DNA from 4 places in the Candidatus Accumulibacter contiguus genome. Region 3 is predicted to be linked to each of the others. Evidence: riboswitches for the same ligand, from Rfam matches in the RefSeq annotation. Region 3 holds a riboswitch; each other region holds the start of a gene.

Region 1 (7,416 bases), 3.3 Mb from region 3:
ACACCGCCGGTGTTTCGGCAAACAAGGGACCGAGCGGCTTGATCACCGTCTGGCACTTGCCATGGATGCGATCGACGACCAGACCCGCCTGTCGGCTGCCGTAACGGACGACAATGACGCGCGGTCGAGGGTGCCGTGGCCCCTGTTCATCGAAAAGCTCGCGCAGGCGAACGAAGGGCAGCGCCTGCTCACGCAGTTCGAGGTATCCCCGATCGCCGACATCCGGCGGTAGTTCGATGCACTCGACGACCATGTCGAGCGGGATGATGAAGTGCGAACTGCCGACGCCGACGTGAAAGCCGTCGATGATCGCCAGCGTCAGCGGCAGACAAAGGCGCATGGTCGTGCCTTGTCCTGGCACCGATTCGATGTCGAGCGTGCCGCGCAAGGCCTCGATATTGCTGCGCACGACATCCATCCCGACCCCGCGGCCGGAGAGGCTGGTCACTTTTGCTGCCGTCGAAAACCCGGGTGCGAGAATCAGCCGATAGACCTCCTGATCGGAAAGATGGGCGTCCGGAGCGACCATGCCATTCTCGATCGCCTTCCTCAGGATGCGATCACGATCGAGGCCGCCGCCATCGTCACTGACTTCGATATTGATGCTGCCGGACTCGTGATAGGCACGCAGTTCGACCGTGCCGCGTGCGGGCTTGCCACGCGCCATGCGCGTTTCGGCCGGCTCGATGCCATGGTCGATCGAGTTGCGCACCAGATGCATCAAGGGGTCGCCGATCTTGTCGACCATCGACTTGTCGAGTTCGGATTCGGCACCCCGGACACGCAACTCGATATCCTTGCCCAGTTCCCTGGAAACGTCGCGAACGACACGCGGAAAGCGGGAGAAAACCTCGCCGATGGCGACCATGCGCAAGCGCAGGGTCATGTCACGAATGTCCTGGACGAGAGATAGCAGCACTTCCGCCGATTCCTGAATATCGGGCCGCTGGATACGGCTGATCTGCAGATGTGTCCCGACGCCGGCGATGACCAATTCGCCGACCCGGTCGATCAGTGCGTCGAGCCGATCGGAAGGAACCTTGACGATCCGGGCTTCGCCGCTGCGCTTTTCCTCGACGCGCTTCTGCTGGTCCGCGGCGGCCTCGACGACCTGCGGCGGCACCGCTCCCTGTTCGACCAGGATCTCGCCGATACGGGCATGTGGCTCCTGCTGTTTCTGCACCGCCAGCGCCTCTGCCAGTTCGTTGGCGGTCACCGAACCACAGGCCACGAGCATCTCGCCGATGCGCTCGGCATCCTGATGGTGGGATTCGATCAGCGCGAGGTAGGCAGAAATCTGGCTCTGCGGCGGCACGATGACGATCTGCGAGCCCTCCCGGATGAAATCGAAGACGCCTTCGATCTCTGCCTTGCTGGCACGGCTCGCCAGGGCCACTTCGAAGCCCAGATAGCAGATCTCGGGGTCTGCGGCGGCAAACTCCGGTACGGCGTCGACGATCGTTTCAACATGCAGCAGCTTGCCGTACTGGGAGAGGTAATTGATGAAGGCCAGCGGATCCATGCCGTCCTGCAACACCTGTCTGCCCGGGCGCAGCGAGATATGCCAGTGGTCAGAGCCCATCGCGCCACCGTCGCCGGCACCGATCCCGGCTTCGGAGGAATGCGGTTCGGCCGCGGGCGGCGCCACGACAGCGCCGCCGCCAGTTCCGAGAACGGCCTGCAGGCGTGACAGCAATTGGTCGCTACGCGCGACCGGAACCTCGGTGTTCTCGGCGATCGCGGCAATCAGGTTGGCGATGTGGTCCTGGCATGCGAGCAGCAGACTGATCAGATCGCTGTCGAATTGCAGTTTGCCGTTGCGCAGGCGATCGAGGACGTTCTCGACGACGTGCGCGAAACGCACCACCTCGTCAAGACCGAACAGGCCGCCGGAACCCTTGATGGTATGTGCGCAGCGAAAAAGGGCGTTCATGTCGTCTTCCTGGCCGCTGCCGTCCTCTGCACGCAGCAGGATCGCCTCCATTTCGGCGAGGAGTTCCCTGGCCTCTTCCATGAAGGTTCCGAGTGCCTGCGCAAGGTCCTGGGCGGCGTCGTTCACGGCACCTTCCTTGCCGATTCCGTCGCCGAAATGAACAAGGGATCTCCCAGCAGGCCACCGAGATTGGCCAGATCGATCAGGCGCAGAACGCACGGCGGATGATTGACGAAGCGCACACGCTTGCCCGGATTGCGTTTGGCGATCAGCATCAGTTGCAGACCGGCCGTATCGATCTCGGCGATGCCGCCCAGGTCGATCTCGATTTCGTCGGCAGCGCGCATGACGTCCGCCAGCCCGGCCTTGATTTCGGCGACCTCATAGATGGTCAACTCCCCGTCCAGAGTCAGCCGCGCCGTCTGCCCGCTGCTCTCGATGACGATGCTCATCGTCGCCTCACATCATCAACAGTCTGGAAACCGCCGCCAGCATCTGCTGGGGCTGGAAAGGCTTGACCACCCAGGCCTTGGCGCCGGCCTCCTGGCCGGCCTTCTTCTTTTCCTCATTGCCTTCGGTGGTCAGCATGATCACCGGAACGAAGCGGTAGGCGGCGTTCTTTTTCATTTCCCGGACAAAGGTGATGCCATCCATGTTGGGCATATTGACATCGCTGATCACCAGATGCACTTTCTGCCCCATCAGTTTGGCCAGCGCGTCCTTGCCGTCGCAGGCCTCGATCACCTCAAAGCCGCCGCCCTTGAGCGCCATGCTGACGACCTGCCGCATCGAAGCGGAATCGTCGACGACCAGGATGGTCTTGCCCATGTCAATCTCCCATTGTCCAGGTTAGAAAAAGGTGATTTCGCTCGCCGCCACCTGCCCCTGTGCAGCCGGGTGCTGCGCATCGTGCTGTTCGAGCGTGGTGTAAGTTTGTTCGAGTTGAGCAATCCACTTCTGCACGTCGAAAGGTTCCGGCGTCTCGCCGCCTGCGATGCGCGCCTCTTCTGCACGTGTGCGCGCCAGAAGACGCTCGATATCCTGGCAGACCGCGCTCAGAATCTGGCTCATGCGATCCTGGAATTGCAGATGCACGAGTACCGCTTCGACCTTCTCGCGGACGCTCTGGCTGCCTTCGGCCATGTGCTGCGACGAATCGCTGAGTCCTTGCACGACGCTGCTGAAACGTTCCAGTACGGCGGCCATGGTCACTTCCGAACTGGCCATCAGCGATTCGTTCTGGCGTGACATTTGACCGGCGGAAAGCAGCGCTGACCCGGTCGCCACGTTGACCGTCTCGACTTTGTCCCGGATCTGCTTGGCAAGCGATCCCGACTGGTCCGAGAGCTTGCGTACTTCATCGGCAACGACGGCAAAACCCCGCCCGGTCTCGCCGGCCCGCGCCGCTTCGATCGCCGCGTTGAGTGCCAGCAGATTGGTCTGTTTGGCGATCTCGGCGACCCCGCCGGCCATGCGCTTGAGATCGGCGCTCACTTCCGCCAGGCTCTCGAATTCACGGAGCATTGGTTTCTGGGCGTCGAAAGCGTCCTTGAGGTAGCCCAGCATCGCTGCCAGTTCACTGCGCGAACGTTCGATCACCGCGACCACACCTTCCGCTGCTTCACGGTCGCGGGTATCGAGCATAACGCCCAACTGGTTCAGAATGGCCGCGAAGTCACTGGTCAATGCGTTGCCCGCATTCTCGGTTTGTTGGCGTGCGATGGCGACATGCGTGGCCCAGCGGGTCAGTGAAGCGGCGGCTACCTGATGCAGGCTGGTGGTATAGGGGGCGATGGCCGGCGGCGCCGCGCCGGTCTCTGCGCGCTCGGCAAGCAGGCGATCGACAGCAGCCCGGATCGAACGGCGCTCCCAATAAGAGACGCCAGTGGCGAGCACCAGCAGAGCCAGTGTCAGGATCAGGTCGACGGCCAGCGATGCCTCACTCTTCCAGAACAGCAGGCCAGCGGCGACGGCGGCAAGAAACAGTGGGCCAGTGCCCAGGGGAAGTATTCTTGATGATCGGTCTTGCATGAGTTCCTCCTGCGTGCTACTTCAGCGCCAGGCTGCGGTCGATCGGGCGCAGAGAAACACGGCCTCGAATCGAAAGGGCCAGGCATGCGGTTACTCTCGGATGCAAGACTTGGACGGCTGCGGATATCGCATGCCGAGACGAAGATCCCGGTATCAGGCAACCCAGCCACCCTCCCGGACTTCGGGTTAGGGCCTGCAGCTTTGCGTCCGGGGCTTTCGTCCCGTTTGCCATTCTTACTCGTCCACACATCATAACTGAATAGAGCAGCAATGTGCGACTTCCGGCACATAGCCGGATGCAGCGAGATTGACAGCAGCTGAGATGGCTGGGCATACTCGTACGTGCGCCATCCAAGTGTCCCCCCTGCAGGCGGCAGGCCAGCGACTTGCGCGCTACCCGCCAGAGAACTGCGGGAGAAGTTCGGCGCACTGACCACATATCATGGCAAGAATCATGGCAAGAGGCCATGGCCTGCAAGCGGATCGTCTCTGGAGCTTCCTGTGAAGAGCAGTCATTGGTTTCTGGAATCCATCGCTGCCGATGGATCCCGTTTGAAATACGACATCGTTGACCTGCCTTTCCGGATCGGTCGTGGCCAGGAGAACGATCTGGTACTGGCGACACCGGGCCTCAGCCGGAAACACGCCATGTTCGACGACGACATCAGCGCGCAACTGCGCCTGACCGATCTGAACAGCACCAACGGCACCTTCGTCAATCGACAGCGCATCGATGGCTCGTGCCTGCTGCGGGAAAACGACATCATTCATTTCTTTACGGCAGAGTTTCGTCTCGGCCGGCATCAGCCTGATCAGTCGCGCTTCATGCCCTCGACCGACTCGCGAACCCTGTTGATGCCGATGGGCACGAACCTGTCGGAACTCTTCGTCGCCAATGAGGGCGAGTTTCTCGACCTGCTCAACGGCCAGGGCATTTCCGGCGCCGCCCAGCCCATCGTCGATGCGAACAGTGGGAAAATCTTCGCCTACGAGTTGCTCGGGCGAGCAAATCATCCGCAACTGTCCGGTAGCCCCATCCGCCTGTTCCAATTGGCAACAGCGCTGAACCGCGAGCTTGATCTCAGCGTGGCCTTTCGCAAATTCGCGATCACCTCGATGGCTCCGCGCCTGCGCAAATTCCCCCTGTTTATCAACACCCACCCCAAGGAGACTTTCAGCAAGCCGTTTTTTGCTTCGCTAACTGTCCTGCGCCAGCAGATGCCGGAACTGCAACTGGTTGTCGAAATCCATGAAACCGCAGTCACCGACCCGCTGCGTTTACGTGAATTAGGCGCTTTTCTGCGCGACATCGGTGTGCGTTTTGCCTACGACGATTTCGGGGCAGGACAGGCCCGCCTGAACGAACTGGGCGAAGCGCCTGCGCACTTCGTGAAATTCGACATGGGTCTGCTGCACGACATTCACCTGGCCAGCGAACGCAAACGCCGGGTGATCAGCGATCTCGTCAAACTGGTGCTGAACCTGGGCTCAGTGCCGCTGGCCGAAGGCATCGAGCTCGAGGCGGAAGCGCAGGTCTGCCGCGACATGGGTTTCCAGCTGATCCAGGGCTATCTGACCGGCAGACCGATTGCCGCCGACCAGTTGTAGCGGGGGGTCTCTTGATGTTCTCCCGTATTCAGACCCGCTGTTTCCGCAGCCTCCAGGCGGTCGGCGAGTATCCCTGCTTCAGAATACCATTGGTCAGAAAATGCCACCCGAAGGATGCCCATGCCCAACTTCCACGTCATTTCCACCGAACGCCACGCCAGCAAGCGCTGGCAGCGCATTTCGAGTTATGCTTTCGCTGCCCATGAGGCAATTGTTCCACTGACTGCAGGCGAACTGCCGCGTGCGCTGTTGAGTCTGCCGATTGCCTTTGTCGAGCAGAATGAAACCTTCGTTCCTGTCGCCGTTCTGGGTTTGGCAACAGGCAAGAATCTATTTGCCGCACCCGACGGCCGTTGGGCAGGAAAATATATCCCGGCCATCTTGCGTAGCTATCCCTTCTGCCTCGCCAGCAGGGATGACGGTCAGCAGGTACTGTGCATCGATGAAGATTCGGGACTCCTTGGCGACGGCAGTGAAGGCGAACCCTTTTTCGATGATGAAGGCAAACCCTCGCCAGCGATTCAAGGCGTCCTCAACTTTCTGACCCAGATCGAGAACAATCGGCAGATCACCGTCAGGGCCTGTACGGTACTGAAGAAACACCACCTGATCAAAGCCTGGCCAATTACTGTCAAGACAGGGGCTGGTGACCAGCCGATTGGCGGACTCTTTCAGATTGACGAGGCCATTCTGAATCAGTTGCCCGCCGAAGCCCTTCATGAAGTCGCCAAAGCCGGTGCCCTGGTCATCGCCTATTGCCAGTTGCTGTCGATGCAGCAGTTGCCTGTTCTCGGCGAGCTGGCCGAAGCCCATGCCAGCGCTGCCGCCCGAATTCCTTCCGCCGGCAAAGAACTTACCCTGGACTACTTGAACAAGCACGAAACGCTCAATTTTGGTGGACTCGGCTAAACCAATCGACTAATCGACCATTCGCTCGCTGCATACCCATGCTGGCCAGTCCCATCAGTACAAGCCATGAAGATTCTCCTCATCCATCAGAACTTTCCGGGTCAGTACAAACACATTGCCGCAGCTCTGGTGGCAAGGGGAGATGAAGTTACGGCGCTGTGCATCGAGACCAACCCGGTTCCCGCCGGTGTTCGTGTGATCCGTTACGGTCCAAAGCGAGGCAATACACCCAACATTCATGCGTGGGTGCAGGAAACGGAAACCAAGGTGATTCGCGGCGAAGCCTGCTTCAAGGCGGCGAAACGATTGCGCGAGCAAGGCTATCACCCGGACCTCATCTGTGCCCACCCGGGCTGGGGAGAAGCGCTGTTCATCAAGGAAGTCTGGCCGCAGATCCCGCTGCTGAATTACTTCGAGTTCTACTACCACGTCCATGGCGCCGATGTCGGCTTTGACCCGGAGTTTCCCGACAATCCGGACGAGGCGCCACGCTTGCTGGCAAAGAACTTCGCCAACCTGATGAACCTCGAACAATGCGATGCCGGAGTTTCACCGACGGCATGGCAGAAATCCACCCACCCCGCGAGCTTTCAACACAAAATCCGCGTCATCCATGAAGGCCTGGATACGGCAGCGATCGCCCCAAAGACCGACACCCAGATCACTCTTCAGGAAAAGGCCCGCACTCTGCGTTCTGACGATGAAGTCATCACCTTCGTCAATCGCAACCTCGAACCCTACCGAGGATGTCACAGTTTCATCCGCGCCATCCCTGAAATCCAGCGCCGGCGTCCGAAAGCCCATATCCTGATCGTCGGTGGTGATGGAGTCAGTTACGGCAGTCGGCCAGTCCAGGGAACGACCTACCGTGAGCAGTTTATCGAGGAAGTGAGGGGCGACATAGACTTCCGGCGTCTTGATTTCGTCGGTACGAT
Region 2 (7,416 bases), 1.7 Mb from region 3:
CGCACGGCATCCTGCTGGTCTTCGATGAAGTGATCTGCGGCTTTGGCAGGACCGGCAAGGCTTTTGCAGCCCAGAGCTTCGGTGTGCGGCCCGACATCCTGACCGTTGCCAAGGCGATCACCAATGGCGCCATCCCGATGGGTGCGGTCGCCGTCGACCGAGGAATCCACGAGGCCATCATCGACTCTGTCCCAGCCGACCAGATCGAGTTCTTCCATGGCTACACTTCCGGTGGTCACCCGGTGGCTGCTGCGGCCGCCATCGCCACCCTGGAGATCTATCGACGCGAAGAATTGTTTGCGCGTGGCGAGGCATTGTCGAGCTATTTCATCGACCAGCTTTTCACCTTGCGCGAGTTGCCAGTGGTCACCGACATCCGCGCCTATGGGCTCATCGCCGGGATCGATCTTGCCCCGGACGGGAAGCCGGGAGTGCGTGGCTACCGCTTGCAGAAAGCCCTGTTTGATCGCGGACTACACGTGAAGACCACCGGCGACGCCGCGATCATTGCTCCGGCATTGGTCGCCGAACGTCAACATATCGACAAGATCGTCTCGATCCTGCGGCGAACACTGGCGGAAGAGAAGTAAAGCCGTCGTTCTGCTGAGCATATTCCGTAGGACGTGATTTAGATATCCGACTTTCTTCGTTCCGGACGGGAATGCCCCTTTGCTACATTGCCTCCTTCTCACTCACTCCACCGGAAGGTAATGCGACATGCACATCTATCGACGCTTCACGATCGCCGCCCTGGCACTGCTGGCGTTCTCGGGCACCACCATCGCTGCCGACGAAGTCACCATCGCCTATCAGACAGGCGTCGATCCCGCCAAGGTGGCCCAGGCTGACGGTCTTTATGAAAAGGCGACAGGCGCCAGGATCAACTGGCGCAAGTTCGATGCCGGCGCCGAAGTCCTCACGGCAATCGCCTCGGGTGACGTGCAGATCGGTTACGTTGGCTCAAGCCCCATCGCTGCTGCCGCGAGCAAAGGACTGCCGGTCGTCACCTTTCTCGTCGCTGCTCAGCTCGGCGGTTCCGAGGCGCTCGTCGTGCGCAATGGCAGCAAGATTGCAAAGCCCGAAAACCTGATCGGCAAGAAGATCGCGGTGCCCTTTGTGTCGACCGGACACTACAGTCTGCTGGCCGCACTGAAGCATTGGAATATCGACCCGTCCAAGGTTCAGATCATCAATCTACGGCCGCCGGAAATCACTGCCGCTTGGCAACGCGGTGACATTGATGCCACCTACGTATGGGACCCCGCGCTCGGCAAGGCCAAGGAAAGTGGCAAGGTTCTGGCGACTTCGGCGGATGTCGGCAAGTGGGGGGCGCCGACCTTTGACGGCTGGATCGTGCGCAACGATTTTGCCGAGAAGAATCCCGACTTCGTGACGAAGTTTGCGCGCGTGACACTGGATGCGTACGCGGCTTATCGAGCCAATCCCAAGGCCTGGCTCGGGAACGCCGACAATCTCGACAAGGTCGTTCGCATCACCGGTGCCAAGAAGGAAGACATTGCCGGCCTGCTCGAGGGCAACGTCTTTCCGTTGGCCAAGGAGCAGAGCGAGTTACTCGGCAAGCCGACCGTGAAGGCTCTGACCGATACCGCCGGCTTCCTCAAGGAGCAAGGCAAGGTGGATACCCTGCAGAGCGACTATGCGCCATTCGTTTCGAGCGCCTACATCAGCAAGGCCAGCACGCTTGCTGCCAGGTAGCCGCCCGAGCGACCGAGCGATCACTTTCCATGTCCAGACTCGTCATTGACCAGGTGACCGTTCACTATCCGGGCGCTGCTCGGGGCGTGGCGGCCCTGCAGGATGTTTCACTGGTCATCGACCCCGAACAACTGGTAGTCGCTCTCGGCCCCTCGGGTTGCGGCAAGACGACCTTGCTCAACCTGATTGCCGGCTTTCTGCAGCCGACGAGTGGGCGAATCCTGCTCGACGATCGGCTGGTTTCCGGGCCGTCCGCGGAACGTGGGGTGGTGTTTCAGGATGATGCGCTGTTGCCCTGGTTGAACGTTCTGGACAACGTGGCTTTCGGATTGCAGTTGCGCGGACTTCCGGGGGCGGAACGTGAGGCGACAGCGCGCAGGACGCTGCAACTCGTTGACCTCCAGGAGTTCGAACAGCATCCTATCTGGCAGCTCTCCGGCGGTATGCGACAGCGCGTCGGGCTCGCGCGCGGGCTGGCTGCGGACCCGCGCGTTCTGCTGCTGGACGAGCCCTTCGCGGCCCTCGATGCGTTCACTCGCGAACAGATGCAGGAACTACTTCTGCGTCTGTGGCGAAAGACTCGCAAACAAATCTTTCTCATTACCCACGATCTGGAAGAAGCTGTGTTTCTGGCGACCGACCTGATCCTGCTCTCGCCACGACCCGGTCGAGTGGCCGAACGGATGAAGCTGGACTTCGGCCACCGTCATGCCAATGGTGAATCCGCACGCAGCATCAAGTCGGATCCACGCTTCATCGAAACCCGTGAGCACGTTCTCTCACTGGTCTTTGCCCAACGCGAGGTCAGCACCACATGACACCCACCGAAATGAGCATCGGCGACAATTCGCGATCGACAGCGTTCGCAAGCGAGCAGGCGCCGGCACGCCCGGCCGGGAACTTCTTGCTCAGCGTCAACACCATCAGTACCCTAACCATCATCTTCTTACTTGTCGTGTGGTGGGCCACGACCACGGCCGGACTCATCGCACCCCTGTTCCTTCCCTCGCCTCAAGCTGTGCTCGGAAAGTTCTGGCTGGTAACCACAAAGGGGTTCATGGACTCGACACTCTGGCAACATCTGGCGGCAAGCCTGGGTCGGGTAGTCTGCGCGCTCATCGCAGCCGTCGTCCTGGCCATACCGACGGGGATCGCGATTGGCCTCTCACGAATCGCGCAGGGCGTGCTTGACCCCCTCATTGAGCTCTATCGTCCGGTGCCGCCGCTCGCCTACCTGCCGCTGATCGTCATCTGGTTCGGGATTGGCGAGTTGTCCAAGGTCTTGCTGATCTTCCTGGCGATCTATGCGCCAATCGCGATTGCCACAGCGGGTGGTGTTCGACAGGTCTCGCAAAACCGCCTGCGCGCTGCACAGTCCCTGGGAGCGACGCGTGTCCAGTTGCTGCGTTACGTGGTGTTGCCCAGCGCCGTCCCCGACATCCTGACTGGTATCCGCATCGGCCTGGGGACCGGCTGGTCGACACTCGTTGCCGCGGAACTGGTCGCAGCGACGAGCGGCCTGGGGTTCATGGTGCAGTCGGCTGCACAGTTCCTGGTGACCGACGTGGTCATCCTGGGAATTGCCGTGATCGCCATCATTGCCTTTGCGCTCGAACTCTCCCTGCGCGCCCTATCCCGTCGCCTGGCCCCGTGGCGGGAGCAGGGCATAAGCTGAAAGCGACCATGGCCGTTGGGAACGCTTGCCGAGTTCAGCATCCTGTACCACTTGGGTGAGTTCCTGGTCGATTTCGGCATGGGCCAGCGGGAAGTAGAAGGCCATGAACTCGGGGAAGCATCGCCACCCAGGACGTGCTGCACAAATACGGCAATGACTACATCTACCATCTGATGGGTGGCCGCATGTTCCCACTGACACTCGATGGGCTGGGGCGGGGAATGAGGTTGTTGAGCAAGTAATCACATGGGCTCAGGTGTGAATATTCTCACAGCAGGCCTGCGCTCCAGGCATATAATGATTCCACGAGACAAATGGCAAACGGGGTGAAAGCCCCGGACGCAAAGCTGCAGACCCTAACCTGGAATCCAGGTGGGTGGCTGGGTTACCTCGCTCCAGGCACGTTCGTGCGGGCACTTGGTTTCCTTTCCACGGCTGAAACATGACTCTCGTATGAGAGTGCGGCAACGGTGTTGTTGAACAATGGATGCCAAGAAAATGTTGGCGCAACAACCGCTGCTGATGTCATGCATTGTATGCGTTGAGAGTCAGAGGAAACCATGAGAACCTTTATTGCGACGATTGAAACTCCCGCCGGAACCGAGACCATGAAACTGGCGGCCGCCAGTATCCAGGATGCCTATGGACAGGTGGCGGAACGGAGTCTGTCGGCTGCGAACTCGTCGTATCACTACTCGATCAGGGAGACGTCTCCCATCGCTTCGCCCCAGTTTTTCAACGGGTTCACCAACGCCAGCATCTCGCTCGTGGCTTGCCTGATCCTTTTCATGGTCCTCGATCATCTGCTGCGCAAGTGGCTCAAGAGCTGATTGCCAATCAGGAGAACATGCGGACGACAAAACGGATGTTCTCTGATTGAATTGATTTGCTGAGTAGATTTGAGAGGACTGAAGGGGTCGCGGCACTGCTTTGCGGGGTCGCTGCGGGTGCCGCCGCTTCCCTTTCTTCAGCTGAGGTAGTAGGGTCAGGGTCGAAGTGTTCCCGGCAGCCTGCTTCTGCGCTGCGGTAGAATAGTATCGATGAACGACGACTATTTCATGCGTGAGGCGATTTCCCTGGCGCGGGCTGCCGAGTGCCTCGGCGAGGTGCCGGTTGGTGCGCTGGTGGTTCGCGATGGGGTCATCGTCGGTCGGGGCTTCAATTCGCCGATCGGCGAACATGATCCGACGGCGCACGCCGAAATTGCCGCCCTACGCGATGCCGCGCGCAATCTGCGCAACTACCGTCTGCCTGGCTGCGAACTGTTCGTGACTCTCGAACCTTGCGCGATGTGTGGCGGTGCGGTGCTGCAGGCGCGCATTGCCCGTTTGATCTACGGCGCGCGGGATCCAAAAACCGGCGTGCATGGCAGCGTCGTCGACCTCTTTGCGGTGCCGCGCCTCAACCATCACACGCTAGTCGTCGGCGGCATCCTGGCCGATGAGTGCGGACAGTTGCTATCGGGGTTTTTTGCGGCGCGGCGCAGCCGCGAGTGAGCATGCACATCGAGATCTCCATCAAACAACAGACGCTGACCCTCTCGGACGACTCCGGGCAGGTGCTGCGCAGCTATCCTGTGTCCACGGCAACGAATGGCCCTGGCGAAGTCTCGGGCAGCTTCTGCACGCCGCGCGGCAGGCACCTGATCCGCGCCAAGATTGGTGCCGGCGAAGCGGTCAACACGGTTTTTGCCGCCCGCAGGCCGACTGGCGAGATCTATGGCAAGGAACTCGCCGAACGATTCCCGCAGCGCGACTGGATTCTCACGCGCATCCTCTGGTTATCTGGCTGCGAACCCGGTCGCAACCGCCTGGGCCGGGTCGATACCATGCGCCGTTATGTCTACATCCACGGCAGCCCGGACACGACGCCGATGGGTCGCCCCGGATCGATCGGCTGCATTCGCATGCACAACGCCGATATTGTTGAATTGTTCGAGTGGGTGCCGCCGTACACGCCGGTCGATATCCGCGAGGACTGAGCATTGCACCGACCGTTATGAAACCTGTCGTGCGGCAAGTCAGGTGTCTGTCTGGTCCTGGGCCGGACGGGTATCCGAATATTTCCGGTTCGATCCGTAGCTGCTCGCGACCGGATATTTGATCGCATTCTTGACGAGTTTTGCACGGGCGGCCTGTTCAAGGTCGATGCCGGCATTTTCGGCAATCAACAGCAGGTAAATCAGGACGTCGGCACATTCGTCGCGCAGGGCTTCCTGCGCGCTGGCGCTGCCTGCCATCGCTGCCATCTCGGCGTCGTTCTTCCACTGCGTCAGTTCGAGCAACTCGCTGGCTTCGAGGTTCAGCGAGACGATCAGGTTGCGCAGGCTGTGAAACTGCGCCCAGTTGCGTTGGTCGCGAAATTCGAGCACTGCCGCGGTCAGTGTCGAAAGGCTCATGGCTTCAGGTGAAGAAGCGTGGTCTTGCTTATTCCGGCAGGCGCAGGTGATTTGCCTGCGCGCGTGCGCGCAGCGCCCGGTAATCTGGGAAACGCTTTCTCGCCTGCAAACAGGTCCTCCGTAGGGTGGCGCATGCGGGTCACTTGCGGGTTTCGCGAAGCTGCCATTCTACCGCGACAGGGGGCGCGAAACTGCCTGCTATTCTTGATGACCTTCAGAACACCTGATCTCATTGCCATGACATTAGGGCGGTAGCCTTAAAAAACACATTACAGTCCAACGGCTTGACTCTTGTTTTCGGTACTATGGAGCGTTTTTGGAGAAGGAGTGTGTCGGATATTGTAAAGATACGGCAATTGGCAGATAGTTGGTGACTGACGGGGCACCGGCTCCGCTTGACCTGGAGAGAGCGATGCCGCAAATGCTGTTGCCGATGTTTCCTGCGGGGGCGATCCACATCAACAATCTGCTGGCTTTTGTGAGGCAGGACGAGCGGATCACCTATTTCAACGGGATGATGCCGGTATTCAGCCATGACGAGCAGGACATCCCCACCTTCCGAATGATTACGGCACAATTTATCGCTGGCGGTAATGCCCGGGGTGTGGACGTTGCCCGTGCCTTTGGCGTACCCGTACTCAGTGTCAAGCGTGCGGTGAAGCGTTACCACGAGCAAGGGGTCAAGGGGTTTTATGCCCCACGGGGAACTCGTGGTCCAGCGGTGCTGACCGCCGTCGTCATGAAGCAGGCACAAGACTTTCTGGACGAGGGTCTGACGACTGCGCAGGTGGCTGCCCGCTTGAAGATCAAAGCGGACACGCTATCGAAAGCGGTGCGTGCCGGGCGACTGCACGCACCGTCGTCAAAGCCCAAGCCAGCGGTCGTCTTGACTAACAAGAGTGAGCGCAGCCTGCTCGACAGTGAGGCCCCGATGGGGATGGGCGCGTCGAACATCGATGCCCGGGTAGCTGCCAGTATGGGCGGACTGACTGCGGTGCTGCCGCAGTTTCAAGCGGTGGTCGATGTGCCCTGTGGGGGTGTGCTGTTTGCGCTGTTAGTGGCTGGAAGGAAGCGCGCATAAATGGCGCAGAAGAATGGCAGAGAATGCTGGACTGATTGAGTGGACAAAGGAGGGGCCGGTAAGGGCCCCTTGAGGATTGGAAGGTTGGCAGCGGTTAGAACGGCGGCTCTTCGGTCCAGGGGTCGTAGGGATTGGCGTCGCTGTCCCTGGATTGCTCGTCACGAAGCAGTTCAAAGAGGGCGGTCTGGTAGTGAGCGCAGATCCGGTCCCGCAAGTCGTCGAGCAGTTCGACGACGGCGAAAGCCTGGGCCGGTGTCCATTCGGCGGATATCAGGCAGTCGAGGCCGTGGTTCAATCCGGAGGGTTGGGGGTAGGGTTTCATGGGGTGCTCCCGGCGGTTGCCTTGCGTTTTCGGGAGCGCTGCTCGGCGTGCTCGCGGGCCTCTTTGTGGCGATAGGATTCGCCCTTGAGGGCGATGATCTCGGCGTGATGGACGAGACGATCGATGAGCGCGACGACGCAGGCGGCGTTGGGGAAGACCTCCGCCCAGTCCGAGAACGAGCGGTTGGTAGTGATCAAGGTGCTGCGGGTTTCGTGGCGGCGGTT
Region 3 (7,416 bases):
GAAGGCTTGCTCAGCGGTAAAGAAGGAAGAATTGCCATATAACACCTGCAAGCTGTCGGGTGCGCCACTGGCACCCTGACTGATTCTCACGGGTACCAGCGGGAAAGTGAATGCGGCACGTGCCGTCGTCGTGGCCGTTGCGTTGACGATCGCGGAAATGTTACAACCCATCACCGTACTCTTGGCCGCGCCAAATCCCATGCCCGCCTGCTTGAGATCGCGCTCCAGAAGAAAATAACCCACCGCCCCGGCAATCTGCGCATCGCTCCCGGCAGCTGTCGTCCGCTTCGTCTTGTCCCAGGTCGACAGCACGTGAAACATGGCGATGATGCCGATCAATCCGATTGCCACGCCGACCAGCAACTCGGTCAGTGTGAAGCCCCTGCCAGGACGCATCGGCGCAGTCTTGCGCGGCAGAATGCGTCGCCTGGAAGGGTCAGTTGACATAGCTCACCAGGGTATAGTGGCGCAATTTGTTATCTGAAGGCGCCTGCCAGCAAATCGTGATGCTGACCTGATTGTTGACCGCGGTATTTACTCTGATCTGCTGTTTTCCCGTGGAGCCGGGAAGCGGGGATGGCTTGCCGGTAGGCTGCAAGGTGGCTACCCAGTCGACAATCGCCGGATTGGTGGAAGCCGACCCGGTGAACACGCAGTTGTCCCCATCGCTGAAGTGCTGGAAATCGGTCAGAGAGCTTGCGCTCACCATGGACATGACCACCCCATTGATGGTCTGCTGGGTCCGGTCGACCCCGGTCCAGATCTGGCTCAAAACTCGCTCGGCCAGATTCATCGCCTCGGTGCGATACTGTGCATCGGCTTGCACGGTGGCGGCGGTGGCGCCCAGCGCCACCATCGACAGGATACCCAGAGAAAAGATCAGAATGCCGATCAGTGCTTCCAGCAACACGATGCCGGATTGTGAACGTTCAAGAGTCTTCATTATGGACATGCCCTCGTATCTCCCGCTGCTTTTTGAGCGGCGGTCAGTCCGGGGTCGCACAGGCGAGCCCCGCCACCGGTGGTGATAAAAACATTCAGACAGCGTATCGGGCCACCGTCCGCATGACAGGCCCCGGCAACCGGATTGGTGAAGCTGTACACCGCGGGGGCCACCAGGGTGGTGCCACCGAACGGCGTGAAGACGAGATCATTGCCGCCGCTACTGTCGGTCACACTGCTGGTGATCACGATGTTGGCCGGCGTCTCGGTAGGAAAAAAAGGCGAGGAATTGCTGTTCAGACGGATGGCTTCGGCGCGGGCCGTCTGCAGGTCGGCAAGGACCTTTTCTGCCGCCGTACGCAGACGGACATTTGCCATATAGGTGCTGAGGGCCGGAACACCGAGCGACAGAAGAACGCTCAGGAGGGTAATCACCACCAGAAATTCGATCAGGGTGAATCCACGCCGACGGCCCAACATCGCTCAGCACCCCCCGGCTTTATTCAGGACGAAACAGGTACTGGGGGCCGGGAGCGTCCAGCCACTCGGCAGGGCAACCGTGCTCTTGCCAGACGCCGTAAGCATGTTGATCCGGTATTGAAAGCCAGCCATGCTACCTTGTCCGGTGGCATCCACCTGATAAGCCGCCGCGCCAAGACCGGAGCACGCAAACGTGAAATTGCTGGTATTGGCCGGCAGTGGTGCTACCGAGCTGGCCGTACAGGCGCCAACGTATGTACGCTCGTCGAGGAAATGCTGTTGCATCCTGACCTGCATGCTGGAAAGCGCACTAACCGCCTCGGTGATGCGGCCCTTGGTCAGATATTCGATGTAGTTTGGAACGGCGATGGCCGCCAGAATGCTGATGATCACGATGACGATCATCACCTCGATCAGGGTGAATCCGGAATTCGCTTTCATTTCATTGGCCTGAGATGTTTACGGCGAGCAAGGCAACAAGTTGCCGAAGGGTATGGTTGAAACAACGGCATGCAAGCCGCCAAACTTGAGGCCAAACTTGAGGGTGAAACGTGGGGCATTCTTGCGCAGACGGGCAGTTCAATGCGCATTCGCTCGAACCCCTGGGCGACGCGAGCCGGCGCTTCAACAAGGATCTGGGGACGACCGAAATCCACCACCGAGCGGGCACCGCCGGGGAAGCTGCTTACCTTTTCGAATGGAAATGCCATCGCCGAGTTTCCTTGTTGCAAGCGCCATAAGGACGCACTGCCTAGCCACAACAATCGAGGGCTGGCGCAAGGTCAACTACGGGTCAGGAATGAAACCGCCTGCAAATCCGACGGGCTGGTGAGGGATGTACCGTGAACGGAACTTGTCCGGACGTTGCCTCTGTGAGCCTGGCGGCCCCGCTATCCTGGGAAACATGCCGTTTCCGTTAGATCGGTGACTTTGCGTCCCCGCCTTTCGACGGGTTTGCCTTTTTCAGTGAGACTACTGAAATCAAGCATACACCTATAATTTCGCTAATTCAAGGCCAGTCTTTTCGATCTTGATGCGAACGATCCGGCCATAGGCGCCGGGATGGACGTCGCCTATGGCGTGGCAGGTCTCGGCACCCGGGCACACACTCTCCCACAATACTTTCGATCGCACCCCTCGTTCAGACTCATACTTGCGGAGGGGCGTTGGATTGCGTATTCTTAAACGAACATGCAAACTCGGAGAAGGGAGGTACCATGTCCGAGACATCGACCCGCCAGGCGGCCGAAGCCGCCGCCCCGCTGCAGGACTTTTCCAGATGTCACGTCGGGTTCGTGACGCTGCTCGAAACCTCACTCGGCCTGCCCGAGATGGTCTCCACCGCCGCACGGGCGCGCGGGTGCGCCGCGGACGTGCTGAAAATGTTCCGCGACCGCTTGCTCGCCCACCACGATGACGAGGAGCGCGACTTGTTCCCTGCGGTACTGCAGATCGCGGGGCCGGGCGACGAAGCGGACCGGGCACAGGCCATGGTCGCGCAACTCGTCCGCGAGCATCGCGAGATCGCGCAGCTGTGGAAGCAGCTAGAACCAGCCGTGCAAGCCATCGCGAACGGCGACCTGCCCCGGCTGGACTCCGCGCTGCTGCACGAACTGGTGAGGCGCTTCAACGAGCACGTGCGCACGGAGGAAGTGGAGTTCCTGCCCTTTGCGCAGCTGGTTCTGGCGCGCCAGGCCGAAGACATGGCGGCGCTGGGCTTGGCGCTGCACCGGCGCCACGAAGCCGAGGAGATCATGGCGACGGCGATGGTATACGGGGCGAGCTGAAAAGGCTCGTCGCGCCCCCGGCGCTCGATCAGCCGCGCGCGCAGTATTGGCCGGCGCGCCTGCGGACCCGCGGTCCACAAGGTCGAAGCGCTCGGCGACTCGGTGGTGACCGGGCCGACGCTGACCAACGTCAATTATTATTTACGCGCCATCCTGATCACCTGATCGAAAACCGAAGCGCATGACTCAAGGATACTTCCGATGCGAACCATCAAAGCATTGACTCTCGACGACGCCAAACTCGTCGCGGCGGCAGCCGAGGCAGAAGCCATCTCGCGCGGCTGGGCAGTGAGCATAGCCATATGCGATGCCGGTGGACACGCCTTGTGGTTGCAGCGTATGGACGGTGCACCGCTCATGAGTGCTGCCGTAGCCCCGGAAAAGGCCCGCACCTGCGTCCTTAGTGGCAAACCGAGCAAGGTCTTCGAGGATATGGTGAACAATGGCCGTATTGCCGCGCTCGCCATGCCGGTGGTTCCCCTGGAAGGTGGCGAGCCCATCCTGTGCGATGCAATGGTCATCGGTGCGGTTGGGGTCTCCGGCGTCAAGGCCGGCGAAGACGCCCAGGTGGCGCGTGCCGGCGTCGCCGCGCTTGACGCCATCATCGAAACCGGGAAAGAGCCAAGCTGAAACGCCATCGCCAACGTTTTTCGACTCAGTTTCAGCCGCTGTCCTGCCGATCGATGATTCCGGACGTCTCATGGCCGACGCGCAGCGGCCGGATTCGACAGAAGGGCAGTCGCCCAAACGATCAAATCTTGGACTACCTCGCCGTCTGCTCCTGGCCGGAAACGGCCAAATCCGGGCGCCTGCGGGAGGCCTCGAAGTCCACAGGAACCCGCACGAACCCGCGCCAACACGCGGGAGTACGCAAAAACAGACCAACCCGATGAGGGGTTCGTCTTCTTGTTTGCTGGCCAGAACGTACGATCATTACAAACGCTCTGCAGTGGAAGGTGACACCGGCAGTGAGGGCGAATTGCGACACCGCGGTGCCGTCCACAGTTTTCAATGCTGGTGATCTCCATGCCCATCGGATGCTGCTGTGGCTAACGGTCACGACTTTTCCAGGCACCCCCGATCATGAAAGTCATGACCGTTTCCCTCTCCCCCGACCCCTCCCCCGCAAGTGGGGAGGGGAGATTCGTGAGTCGCATACGCGACTTTCACATTAACGGCGTGAACCGCGCTTGCTCGGTCTTCTTGTCAGCGAAAGTGATTGACACGACGACCTTCATCTGGGGATCCGAGGCGTATTTCCCGATCCCTGTCAGCTTGTTGTCGCCGGACGCAGCCAGCGGTATCGTGATTTTTGATTTCGCGGCTAGAATCGTCGCCGTACCGGTAGCAACAGCCGCGGGGACTTTCTTGTCGCCGTGGTCGGTGAGATAGACCGTGACCGGGTTGTCTTTGGCTTCCTTGCTGTCCTTGGCGACTACCAGCTCGAAATGGTAGCTGCCGGCCATGCGCAGCTGGCCACCGTGGGAGCCACTGGTTTTGTCGAGAACAGCATCGTCATGAGCGAACACGCCGTTGCCGACGGACATTAAAGCAGCCACCATGGCCAGGCTGGAAATCAGGGTGCGTTGCATGGATTCTTCCTCACAGGGTAGGGTTAAAAGGACTCTTTCGCTTTTTCGGCCAGCAAGCGTTGCAGGGGTTTCTCACCGAACAGCCAGAACATGACCGGCGTCAGCAAGGTGTCGAGCACGGTGGAGCTGATCAGTCCGCCAAAAATGACCACCGCCACCGGATGCAGAATTTCCTTGCCCGCTGCGTCCGCGGAGAGCAACAGCGGCGTCAGGGCGAAGGCGGCGACCAGTGCGGTCATCAACACCGGGGTCAGCCGCTCCAGCGAGCCGCGCACAATCATCTTTCGCCCGAATACCTCGTCCTCGAAAGCGCACAGGTTGATGTAGTGGCTGATCTTGAGAATACCGTTGCGGGTGGCGATGCCGGTCAGCGTGATAAAGCCGACCAGGGCCGCCACCGACAGCGGCTGGCCGGAGATCCACAAGGCCACCACCGACCCGACCAGCGCGAGTGGCACGTTGCCCATGACGATGGCCGTCAGCACTGCCGAACGGTAGCGGCTGTAGAGGACCAGGTAGATCATGGCCAGCGATACCAGCGCCAGTACAGCAATCAGTCTCGCAGCTTCCTCCTGGGCCTGGAACTGCCCCTCGAGGAGGGGGAAGTAACCTTCCGGCATCGCTGTTCGGTCGATTTCGGAGCGGATGTCGGCAATGATCCGGCTCATGTCGGAACCATCGCTGTTGGCCGAGATGACGATGCGCCGGCGCGTGTTCTCGCGACCGATCTGGTTCGGGCCGTCGCCATCCTCGATCGTGGCAAGGCTTGAGAGCGGTACCCGGCCGGTCGGCGTCTCGATCAGCAGGTTTTCCAGGCCGCGCTCGCCGCGGGCGTCTTCCGGCAAGCGCAGGGTGAGGTCGAAACGGCGATTGCCTTCCAGGACTTGGCCGACCCGTTCGCCGGCCAGCAACTGTTCGAGCCGTTGCAGCAGCTCGCCGGAGGTGACGCCGTAGCGCGCGGCGGCGTCGTAATCGACGCGGATTTTGTACTGCGGGATCAGCACCTGCTTCTCGATCTGCAGATCGGTAATGCCGGGTATCCGGGCGAGGCGCTCCTTGAGGTCACCGGCCAGCCCGTGCAGGGTATCCAGATCGTCACCGAAGATCTTCAGCGCGATCTGCGCCCGCACACCGGAAAGCAGATGGTCGAGGCGGTGCGAAATCGGCTGTCCCACACTGACCACCGCCGGCAGGCTGGAGAGGCGCTGGCGAATGTCGGCGATGATCACCTCGCGGCCGCGTTCCGAGGCTTTCAGGTCGACCTCGATCTCGGACGAATGGACGCCTTCGGCGTGTTCGTCCAGTTCGGCCCGACCGGTCCGGCGACCCACTTCGGTGACTTCCGGCACCGTCAGAAGCAGGTTCTCCGCTTGCGTGCCGATGCGATTCGACTCGGCGAGCGAGGTGCCCGGGTTGAGCAGCACGCTGACCGTCAGGGTGCCTTCGTTGAACGGCGGCAGAAAGGATTTCGGGAAGAAGGGGATCGATGCCAGCGCCAGCGCCACGGTGATGACCGCACCGGCGAGCAGGAGTCGGCCGCGATCGAACGACCAGTTGAGCAGGCGTTCGTCCCATGTCTTGAGCCGGGATACCAGGGCACTGTCGCCGTGATCGATGGGCTTCATTGCCGGCAAGAGGTAGTAGCACAGCACCGGGGTAAGGGTCATTGCCACCGCCATGCTGGCCAGAATGGAAACGATATAGGCCACTCCGAGCGGCGTGAACAGCCGCCCCTCGATGCCCGGCAGCGCAAACAGCGGAATGAATACCAGGACGACGATCAGTGTGGCATAGACGACCCCCGAGCGCACCTCCTTCGAGGCCGTGGCAATGACTTCCAGTGCCGGCTTCGGATCAGGCAGGCGGCGGTTCCTGCGCAGGCGGCGCAGAACGTTTTCCACGCCAATCACCGCATCGTCCACCAGTTCGCCGATGGCAATCGCCAGCCCGCCGAGCGTCATGGTGTTGATCGACAGGCCGAAGTAGTGGAAGACCAGCGCCGTGAGCAGCAGCGATACCGGAATGGCAGTCAGCGAAATGAAAGTCGTGCGCAGATTGGCGAGAAACAGGAACAGGATGACGGCCACCATGATGGCGCCGTCGCGCAGCGCTTCCTCGACGTTATTGACCGACGCTTCGATGAAATTGGCCTGCTTGAAGAGGAACTGCGGTGTTTCGACCCCCGGCGGCAGACTCTTGCCCATCTCGGCGAGGGCTCTTTCGACGGCACGCGTCAAGGCCACCGAGTCCGCCGTCGGTTGCTTCTGCACCGAGAGAATGACGGCCGGCTTGCCCTGGAAACTGCCATCGCCACGCTTGATGGCCGGCGCCAAGGTGACCGAGGCGACCTGGCGGAGCAGGATCACCTGCCCTTGACGCGTCGCCACCGGCTGGTTCTGCAGGTCTTCGAGCCGGCTGCTGCGGCCGATGTTGCGGATCAGATATTCGCGCCCACCCGCATCGACGAAACCGCCGGCCGTGTTGCCGCCGAAGTTTTTCAGCGCCGCTCCCAGTTCGCTCAGCGTCACTGCCAGCGCCTGCATGCGGGCCGGATCGGGTTCAATGCGGTACTGCTTGACCTGGCCACCGATGGCAATGACCTGCGCGACGCCCGC
Region 4 (7,416 bases), 3.5 Mb from region 3:
ACCGACGGCGTCTATGTCCAGGGCCGGCGTATCGATACCGGTGACTGCAGCGGCCCGAAGAGCGCCAAGAATGTCCTGCTCCACCCCGACGTCGACGCCGCCGTCCTCGAAACGGCGCGCGGCGGAGTGCTGCGGGAGGGACTCGGTTTCGACCGTTGCGACGTAGCCGTGGTCACCAACATCGGTCTCGGCGACCACCTCGGGCTTTCGTATATCAGCACCGTCGAAGACCTGTCGGTGGTCAAGCGCGTGATCGTCCAGAACGTCAGACCGGGAACCGGCGTCGCGGTGCTCAACGCCGCCGATCCGATGGTTGCCCGGATGGCCGATTCGTGCCCCGGCAACGTCACCTTCTTCGCCGGTGACCGGAATCATCCGGTGATGGCCATGCACCGCGCGCAACGCAAGCGCGTCGTCTATCGCGACGGCAATTCGATCGTCGCTTCCGGCGGCGGTGTCGAACACCGCATCGCCCTGGCCGAGATCCCGCTCACGCAAAACGGCGCCATCGGTTTCCAGGTCGAAAACGCAATGGCGGCGGTGGCCGCGGCCTGGGCTCTGGGGCTCGATTGGCCAACGATTCAGCGTGGCCTCGGCAGCTTCGTCAACGATACAAGAACGGCGCCTGGACGCTTCAATCTCTTCAGCTATCGCGGTGCAACGCTGATTGCCGACTATGGCCACAACCCGGACGCCATGCAGGCACTGGTCGACGCCATCGACAACCTGCCTTCGCCGCCGGGCAGCAAACGTTCGGTGGTCATCAGCGGTGCAGGTGACCGGCGCGATGAAGACCTCCGCCAGCAGACCGAGATTCTTGGCGATGCCTTCGATCGGGTTCTGCTTTATCAGGACCAGTGCCAGCGTGGTCGAGCGGATGGAGAGGTGCTGGCACTACTGCAGGAGGGTCTGAAAAATGCCCGGCGAACCTCCGAGGTCAGGGAAATTCGTGGCGAGTTCCTCGCCATCGACAGCGCTCTGGCCGAAGTGCAGGCGGGAGATCTTTGCCTGATCCTGATCGATCAGATCGAGGAAGCCCTGGAACACATCAGCAGGCGGGTTGCCGAGGGTTAGACTCAGATCACCTGCTCTCCCGGATGCTGCGATGCGTCCAGTTTCAGGATGGGTGCGGCTCTTTTGAGCCACGGTTTCTCTGCGATCACGCAGCCAATTTGATGGCATCGTTCTGCGGTGCCGACACATATAGAGCCGATAGCTGACTAGCAGACACTGACGGAGGCATATCCCGTGTCAGAACCCGCAGTGAGGGTCCGTTTCTTAATTAGTGTCTGAACGAAAAGTCTAAAAACGCCTTTACTACAAATGCTTAGGTGCTACTTTACAAAACGAAGATTTTGGCATTTGAAGTTCATATGCATAAATATGACAAAGTTTGAGCCGTTTAACCCCAAATATCTCTAGTGCATAAAATATTCGTTTCTGAAAAACCCACTCAAAGCCTTGCGCGGCAAGGCTCTTGGAATTTCCGTTCAGACACTAATTAGTGCCTGGCAGAAAATCCCCGTTTTGGCAAAAAAGTGGGGGTCTCGCGCCTCCGGAACGTGGCTGAGCGCCGCGAGATATCATTGATCGCGTTCGACTTTGCGCGCGAATCGAGCTTGACCGCCAAAAGGATGCATATGGCATTATCGATGGTCGAGCGGAGCGCCGCATCGTTCGTTTGACCCTCGTCAGCGGTGTCAGGCGGCTCGGGTTTGCGGCTCGGGCACCAGGGCTTTTGTACGGGCAGTCTGCTCGCGAACCACACCCCCCAGGCGATGGATGTGGCGCGCCAGGACAGCCAGCGCCACGTAGCGTTTGAAGCCGACGATTCCGTGATCCGGGCACAGATCGAGCCCGAAATGCTCCAGGCCATTGATCGCGGATTCCACCGCGGAATGCTTATGCCGCGCCTGGACAAATTCCGGTGCCGTTTCCCTCGCATCATCAGCGGCCGAGTGGCGGCCTTTTTTGGGGAGGGCGACCAAGTCCAGTCGCGCTTCGAGACACGATCGATTCGACGGACTGTGAAAGCCCTTGTCGAAGCTCACGACCCGCAAACAGTCGCAGGTTGTCTTTCAGGGTCTGTAATTCGTACCTGTGCGGATCGTACCAGTCGGCATGCCCCAACATTTGGCGCAACGTCTTGTGCTGATTGGCGAGTTCCTGTAACCGGTCGTAGTCCGCGTCAAGCCCGAGACGCACGACGCCCAGCACCAGGATCTTCCACTGCTCCATGCCGGGTCGCCCCAGTGCACTGCTGGCCAGCTTGCCATCAGCATGGCAGGGAAGCACTTCCTCGAGGATCGCAAAGACTTCGTCTCGCAGTTCGCGATGCGTATAAATGTGCTGCAGCCCGACGAGCAGTTTCGGGATGTCGTCCCGCGATTTGGGATCGAGCACGATGGCTTCGATCGGAAACTCGCCCAAACTCGCTTGCCGCTTCATGACTTCCCGCATCGCTCTTTCCTTCGACTGAAGTTCGTCCCACAAAACCCCAAGCGGTGGAGGAAAGTCGCCTTCCACAGCAATCACCACCAGAATATCAGCTAATAATCAGACATCTACGAATTCAACCCAAAAGTATATTGCTCTGGCATTGCCATCTTCGCTCGTCATCGCGTATTGTAACATACTGATAAAGCGTGTGTTTTCTGGTTTTCCACCAAACACTAACTACCGACTGGTGGAATGGGGTTCCAGTGGCACCCACCCGATGCTCGCGGTTCACCTCCCTCAAGGCACCCGCTCTGGCCGCCTGAAGGATGGTCAAGAATTCGCCAACAGTGTCACGGTTACGTTCTCCACCCGTTCCGGCGTAGCCGCCGGGAATTCAGCCAAAAAATGAGAATTGCTGATCCAGGTCAACAGAAGACCCTGATAGCGATGGTACATTTTTGGTGAGATCAAGGCAAATGGAGTGTAAGCTCCAGACGCAAAGCTTCAGACCCTAACCTGAAGTCCGGGAGGGTGGCTGGGTTTCCTCAGCCCAATCAACGAACTTTGGATCTGCGTCATGCCTGCCATCAAACTCTCGAGTACCGCCGCCGCGACCGGCGGCTTCGTTATCAACGGCGATAGCGCCGGTGACTTGAGCGGTGTCATTGTCGACGACGACATTCACGGTGATGGTCTGGCCAGCCCGATCGTCGAGGCACCTGGCGGCGACCCCGTAGCCGGCAGCGCTGCCGGGCGCCGGCCAACAGCAAACAGCCAAGCGACGGACCTAGGAGTTTACCTGACCCTGGCTCAGAGCACCCTCCGCCAATTCCTGCTCAATCCCGATTTCGAAAACGATATCCACCAGGTTTTCGGAAACGGCGTCGACCCCTTGCGGGCAAGAATGCTTGTTCAGGGCTTCGCCGAGCCGGATTTCATCTCCTGGCCAAGGCTGGAAATCTGCCCAGAAGTGGAAATCAATCGCGCCCAAGGCGCTTATGCGGCGGCAACCGACACGATTTATCTGGCGAGAGAATTTCTCTCTGAAAACGCCGATAAGCCCGAAGCGATCACATCTGTCCTGCTTGAGGAATTGGGGCACGCGCTGGACGTGCGCCTGAATGCTGCCGATTCACCGGGCGACGAAGGGGAGTTTTTTTCGGCTCTCGTCCGAAACCAGGTGCTGACTGCTTCCGACTTGGAACGAATGCGGGCCGAAGACGACAGGGTTGCACTCTTGCTCGATAGCCAATCCGTGCTTCTCGAACAATCGACCTCCAATCTGGGTTCCAGGCAGGGTTATGGCTATCTGACCGACTTCATATACTATGGCGACCCCAGCGACAATTGGGACTTCTCCACCGTCCTTACTGGTGGATCCGGCGACTATGTCCGCGTCTCGTCGAGTTCCACCTACGTCGATCTGGTGCTTCGCTTGTACGATCAATATGGTGTTTTTATCGAAGCGGATTACGACGATGATCCGACCAATGGGAACCTGGAGACTATATCGCTGGCAGATGTTCCGGCCGGCACCTACACAGCAACGGTATTTGATTACTATTCCGGCGATTACCTGGGTTGGAGCAATGCCTACTACACACTCGAAATCAATGCGCCGCAAATTCCCAAGGACCACTTCGAAGGCAACGATACACGTCCGACTGCGACGCCCGTTAACAGAGGGGTATCGCTGCCTGGCATTGGCTACTATTTTTCCGATCTATCCATCGACCGGCCGGGCTCCACCACTGGCGATGTCGACGTCTTCAAACTTACGACCACCCGCGTCGCGACGAATACTGACATTATCCTGAGCCTTGTCACCGGTACCGGCGATATCGATCTCGAACTCGAAGACAGCTCCGGGAATATCATTTATACGACCTACTGGGACGCCACAGGATACGACTGGAATGCAATTCCCTTGGCCGGACTGCAGCCGGGAACGTACTATTTGCGAGCCGGAAGTTATGAAGGGAACGTCACCTCATCCTACGATCTGCTTTTCTACCTGCCACAAGCACCCACACCTGATCACTATGATGCCACCGCGAGCAATAACACCCGGAATACGGCCACAAATTTGGGGGAGGTCAGTGGATTCCGGCAAGAAACCGATTTGTCTATCGATCGTGCTTCTGATGTCGACTGGTTCAAATTCCAGCTTTCCGGACAAGGGTCAAACCAGAATTATCTCCAGATTGATTTCGACGGTTTGCAGGAAGATCTGGATATCGAACTGTATAATTCCGCAAACCAGTTGATCGATTATTCAATCGGAATCGAAGGTGTGGAAGCCATTGCGCTGTCCGGGCTGACCGCTGGAACCTATTATTATTTGAAGGTGTATGGGTATAATCAGAGCACCAGCGATTACAGCCTGACGATCAATGCGCCTGGTACCAATAGCAACATTAGAACCGACTCTTTCGATAGCGTCGCCAGCAATAATACCCGTGCCACTGCAACAAATCTTGGCGCTCCTCAGTACGGCTGGCTTCAGAGTGCGGGGTTTTATGCATGGGAAAAGCTATCCATCACTTCGGGCGATCAGGACTGGTTCAAGTTTCAATTGAACGGCACCGGAAGTTACGGGAATTATGTTGCCGCCACATTTGATACCACCAAGGGTGATCTGGACCTGAAGCTTTATCGGGAAAGCGGAACAACTCCTGTGCTCCAGTCGACCGGTTTCCGGGATATGGAAAGAATCGATCTGAACGGTTTGACTCAAGGCACTTATTACATCCATGTGGCGGGGTATCAGGGCGCGACCAATCCCGATTACACCCTGGCCATCAATGCTCCCGGCAATGACTCCTATGAGGACAACGACCGCCAAGACGACGCGAAAACGCTCACCCGTGCGACGGCGCAGCAGACCTGGAATAATCTGTCGATCGACGACGCCGACTGGTTCAAGTTCAGCCTGCCGGGCAAGGGCACCAACAACGATTTTGTCCGGATTGATTTCTCGCATGCGCTCGGCGATCTGGATCTGAAGCTATGCAACAGCGCTGGGAATACCATCTCCGGACGTACTTCATCTGGCGTCGGTGACCACGAACAGATTTCTCTCGATGGGCTAAACCCAGGCGATTACAAGATTCAGGTTTACGGTTACAACAATGCGAAAAACCCCGCTTATTCGCTCACTATCGCTGCCCCTGTAGCCAACAGCCAGGATTGGGCAGAACCCAACAACAATCGCACACAGGCGACCGAACTGAACTCGCTGACCCATCCCGGTTCCGACCTGGTTCAACTCGGCATCGATGCGGCGCGCCCGCTGTCGATCAATAGCCAAACCGATGTCGATTGGTTCAAGTTCACTCTGGCGACGGCTGGACGCAGCGGCGATTTTGCGCAAATCAGTCTGGATCACACGGCGGGCGATCTCGATTTATATCTCTATGACGCCTCCAACCAACTCATCGGAAAATCGGAAGGCGTCGCCAATCTGCACGCCATTGACCTGAAGGACCTGAAGGCCGCGACCTACTATCTGGAAGTCAAGGGCTACAACGGGGCGACCAACTCCGCCTATGCACTGTCGGTTCAGGCGCCGTTCACCCAGACTGGCGGTGACTGGGCGGAAGGCAACAACGACGCAGTGCATGCCAAGGACCTGGGCGACGTCAGCAGTCCTTACAGTCAGGGCAACCTGTCCATTCAGGCGTCCGATGTGGATTGGTTCAAGTTCCATATCGGTGCAACCGGCGAATCCGGCGACGCGGTCGGCATCAGTTTCAATCACGGCCAGGGAGACCTGGATATCGCCCTCTATGCTGCCGACAGGACGACCTTGCTGGACAGTTCCACTGGCGTCACCGGCCTGGAGAGCATCTCCCTCAACGGCAAGACAGCCGGGGATTATTATCTCAAGGTCTACGGTTACCAGGAAGCTGCCAACCCCGACTACACCCTGTTCATCGACCCGCCCAAGGACACCCAGGGTGATTGGGCCGAAGGAACCTCGGGCAACAATACCGTTGCAAGCGCCTATAACCTCCGCAATGTGGAGGGTTTGCAGACTTGGGCCCCGCTCTCTTTGCATCAAGCCTCCGACGTGGACTGGTTCAGGTTCACCACGCTGAAAACGGATGCCAGTGACTTCGTGCGGATTCAGTTCGACCAGACTCAGGGTGACCTGGATTTGTATCTCTACGACTCGAGCGGCGCGACACTGTTGGGCAAGGCGGAAACCACCGACAACGTCGAGCAGATCAAGCTGGCCGATGCCAGCGGCGCATCGTTGCCCGCGGGAAGCTATCTGGTCAAGGTGGCGGGTTACCATGGCGCGGCCAATCCGAGTTATCAGCTTTCGATCAACGCCCCGGACAACAATCCCGCGGACTGGGCCGAAGGCAACGATACGCGGGCGGCAGCCAAAGCCTTGCAGACCGTCGAGGGGACTCAAGCCTTTTCCGGGCTTTCCTTGGATCACGCCGGCGATGTGGACTGGTTCAGTTTCTCCACCGTCGGAATGGGCGGCCCCGGTCATTCGGTGAGCATTCAATTCGATCACACGCAGGGCGATTTGCAGCTTCAACTGTTCGACAAGAACGGCGAGAAGTTGGGAGAATCGTTGTCCGACAGCGACCGGGAAGCCATTTCCCTGGAAAACCGGCCCACCGACGAATACCAATACTTCGTCAAGATTTACGGAGCCACCGGCAGCACCACAAGTCCGAGCTATTCCCTGGATTTCGACACTCCGCAGACGCTGAAGCCAGATTTCGCCGAGGGCAACGACGGCAACGACACCCGGCAAAAAGCCTACGACCTTCGCTCGGTTTCCGGCACCTTGCAGGTGGGGGGATTGTCGATCAGTCCGGCCGGCGACCAGGATTGGTTCAAGTTCACCCTCGACAAGGATGCCACGGCCGGCGACAAGGTCCGCATCGACTTCGACAAATGGGAAGGCGATCTCAGCCTGGAACTCTACGACGCCAGCGGCAGCCGTTTGGCCAG

Evidence for each region. A riboswitch is a leader RNA that binds a small molecule or an ion and turns the genes downstream of it on or off. The one in region 3 is predicted to bind cyclic di-GMP.
Region 1: it holds a riboswitch for cyclic di-GMP, as region 3 does, so the genes downstream of both, V5B59_RS15700 (methyl-accepting chemotaxis protein) here and V5B59_RS00175 (type IV pilin protein) in region 3, are expected to answer to the same signal.
Region 2: it holds a riboswitch for cyclic di-GMP, as region 3 does, so the genes downstream of both, V5B59_RS08525 (hypothetical protein) here and V5B59_RS00175 (type IV pilin protein) in region 3, are expected to answer to the same signal.
Region 4: it holds a riboswitch for cyclic di-GMP, as region 3 does, so the genes downstream of both, V5B59_RS16855 (pre-peptidase C-terminal domain-containing protein) here and V5B59_RS00175 (type IV pilin protein) in region 3, are expected to answer to the same signal.

What each region holds. Positions count from the first base shown of each region.
Region 1 is NZ_JAZKUC010000001.1:3,279,153-3,286,568, reverse strand. It holds gene V5B59_RS15715 (chemotaxis protein CheA) at 1-2,014, opposite strand, end outside; gene V5B59_RS15710 (STAS domain-containing protein) at 2,056-2,385, opposite strand; gene V5B59_RS15705 (response regulator) at 2,393-2,761, opposite strand; gene V5B59_RS15700 (methyl-accepting chemotaxis protein) at 2,783-3,964, opposite strand; cyclic di-GMP riboswitch class I at 4,118-4,204, opposite strand; gene V5B59_RS15695 (EAL domain-containing protein) at 4,466-5,572, shown strand; gene V5B59_RS15690 (SapC family protein) at 5,693-6,481, shown strand; gene V5B59_RS15685 (glycosyltransferase family 4 protein) at 6,548-7,416, shown strand, end outside.
Region 2 is NZ_JAZKUC010000001.1:1,741,455-1,748,870, reverse strand. It holds gene V5B59_RS08545 (aminotransferase class III-fold pyridoxal phosphate-dependent enzyme) at 1-590, shown strand, start outside; gene tauA (taurine ABC transporter substrate-binding protein) at 718-1,716, shown strand; gene tauB (taurine ABC transporter ATP-binding subunit) at 1,746-2,534, shown strand; gene tauC (taurine ABC transporter permease TauC) at 2,546-3,391, shown strand; cyclic di-GMP riboswitch class I at 3,698-3,784, shown strand; gene V5B59_RS08525 (hypothetical protein) at 3,952-4,221, shown strand; gene tadA (tRNA adenosine(34) deaminase TadA) at 4,432-4,887, shown strand; gene V5B59_RS08515 (L,D-transpeptidase) at 4,890-5,372, shown strand; gene V5B59_RS08510 (nucleotide pyrophosphohydrolase) at 5,412-5,789, opposite strand; gene V5B59_RS08505 (hypothetical protein) at 6,202-6,870, shown strand; gene V5B59_RS08500 (hypothetical protein) at 6,965-7,192, opposite strand; partial or broken gene V5B59_RS08495 (ATP-binding protein) at 7,189-7,416, opposite strand, start outside.
Region 3 is NZ_JAZKUC010000001.1:25,824-33,239, reverse strand. It holds gene V5B59_RS00190 (PilW family protein) at 1-396, opposite strand, end outside; gene V5B59_RS00185 (hypothetical protein) at 437-952, opposite strand; gene V5B59_RS00180 (pilus assembly FimT family protein) at 943-1,422, opposite strand; gene V5B59_RS00175 (type IV pilin protein) at 1,426-1,863, opposite strand; gene V5B59_RS00170 (hypothetical protein) at 1,933-2,268, shown strand; cyclic di-GMP riboswitch class I at 2,300-2,391, opposite strand; gene V5B59_RS00165 (hemerythrin domain-containing protein) at 2,640-3,209, shown strand; gene V5B59_RS00160 (GlcG/HbpS family heme-binding protein) at 3,411-3,839, shown strand; gene V5B59_RS00155 (hypothetical protein) at 4,376-4,801, opposite strand; gene V5B59_RS00150 (efflux RND transporter permease subunit) at 4,825-7,416, opposite strand, start outside.
Region 4 is NZ_JAZKUC010000001.1:3,558,816-3,566,231, forward strand. It holds gene cphA (cyanophycin synthetase) at 1-1,074, shown strand, start outside; gene V5B59_RS26285 (hypothetical protein) at 1,701-1,892, opposite strand; partial or broken gene V5B59_RS26290 (ISNCY family transposase) at 2,059-2,460, opposite strand; cyclic di-GMP riboswitch class I at 2,901-2,987, shown strand; gene V5B59_RS16855 (pre-peptidase C-terminal domain-containing protein) at 3,017-7,416, shown strand, end outside.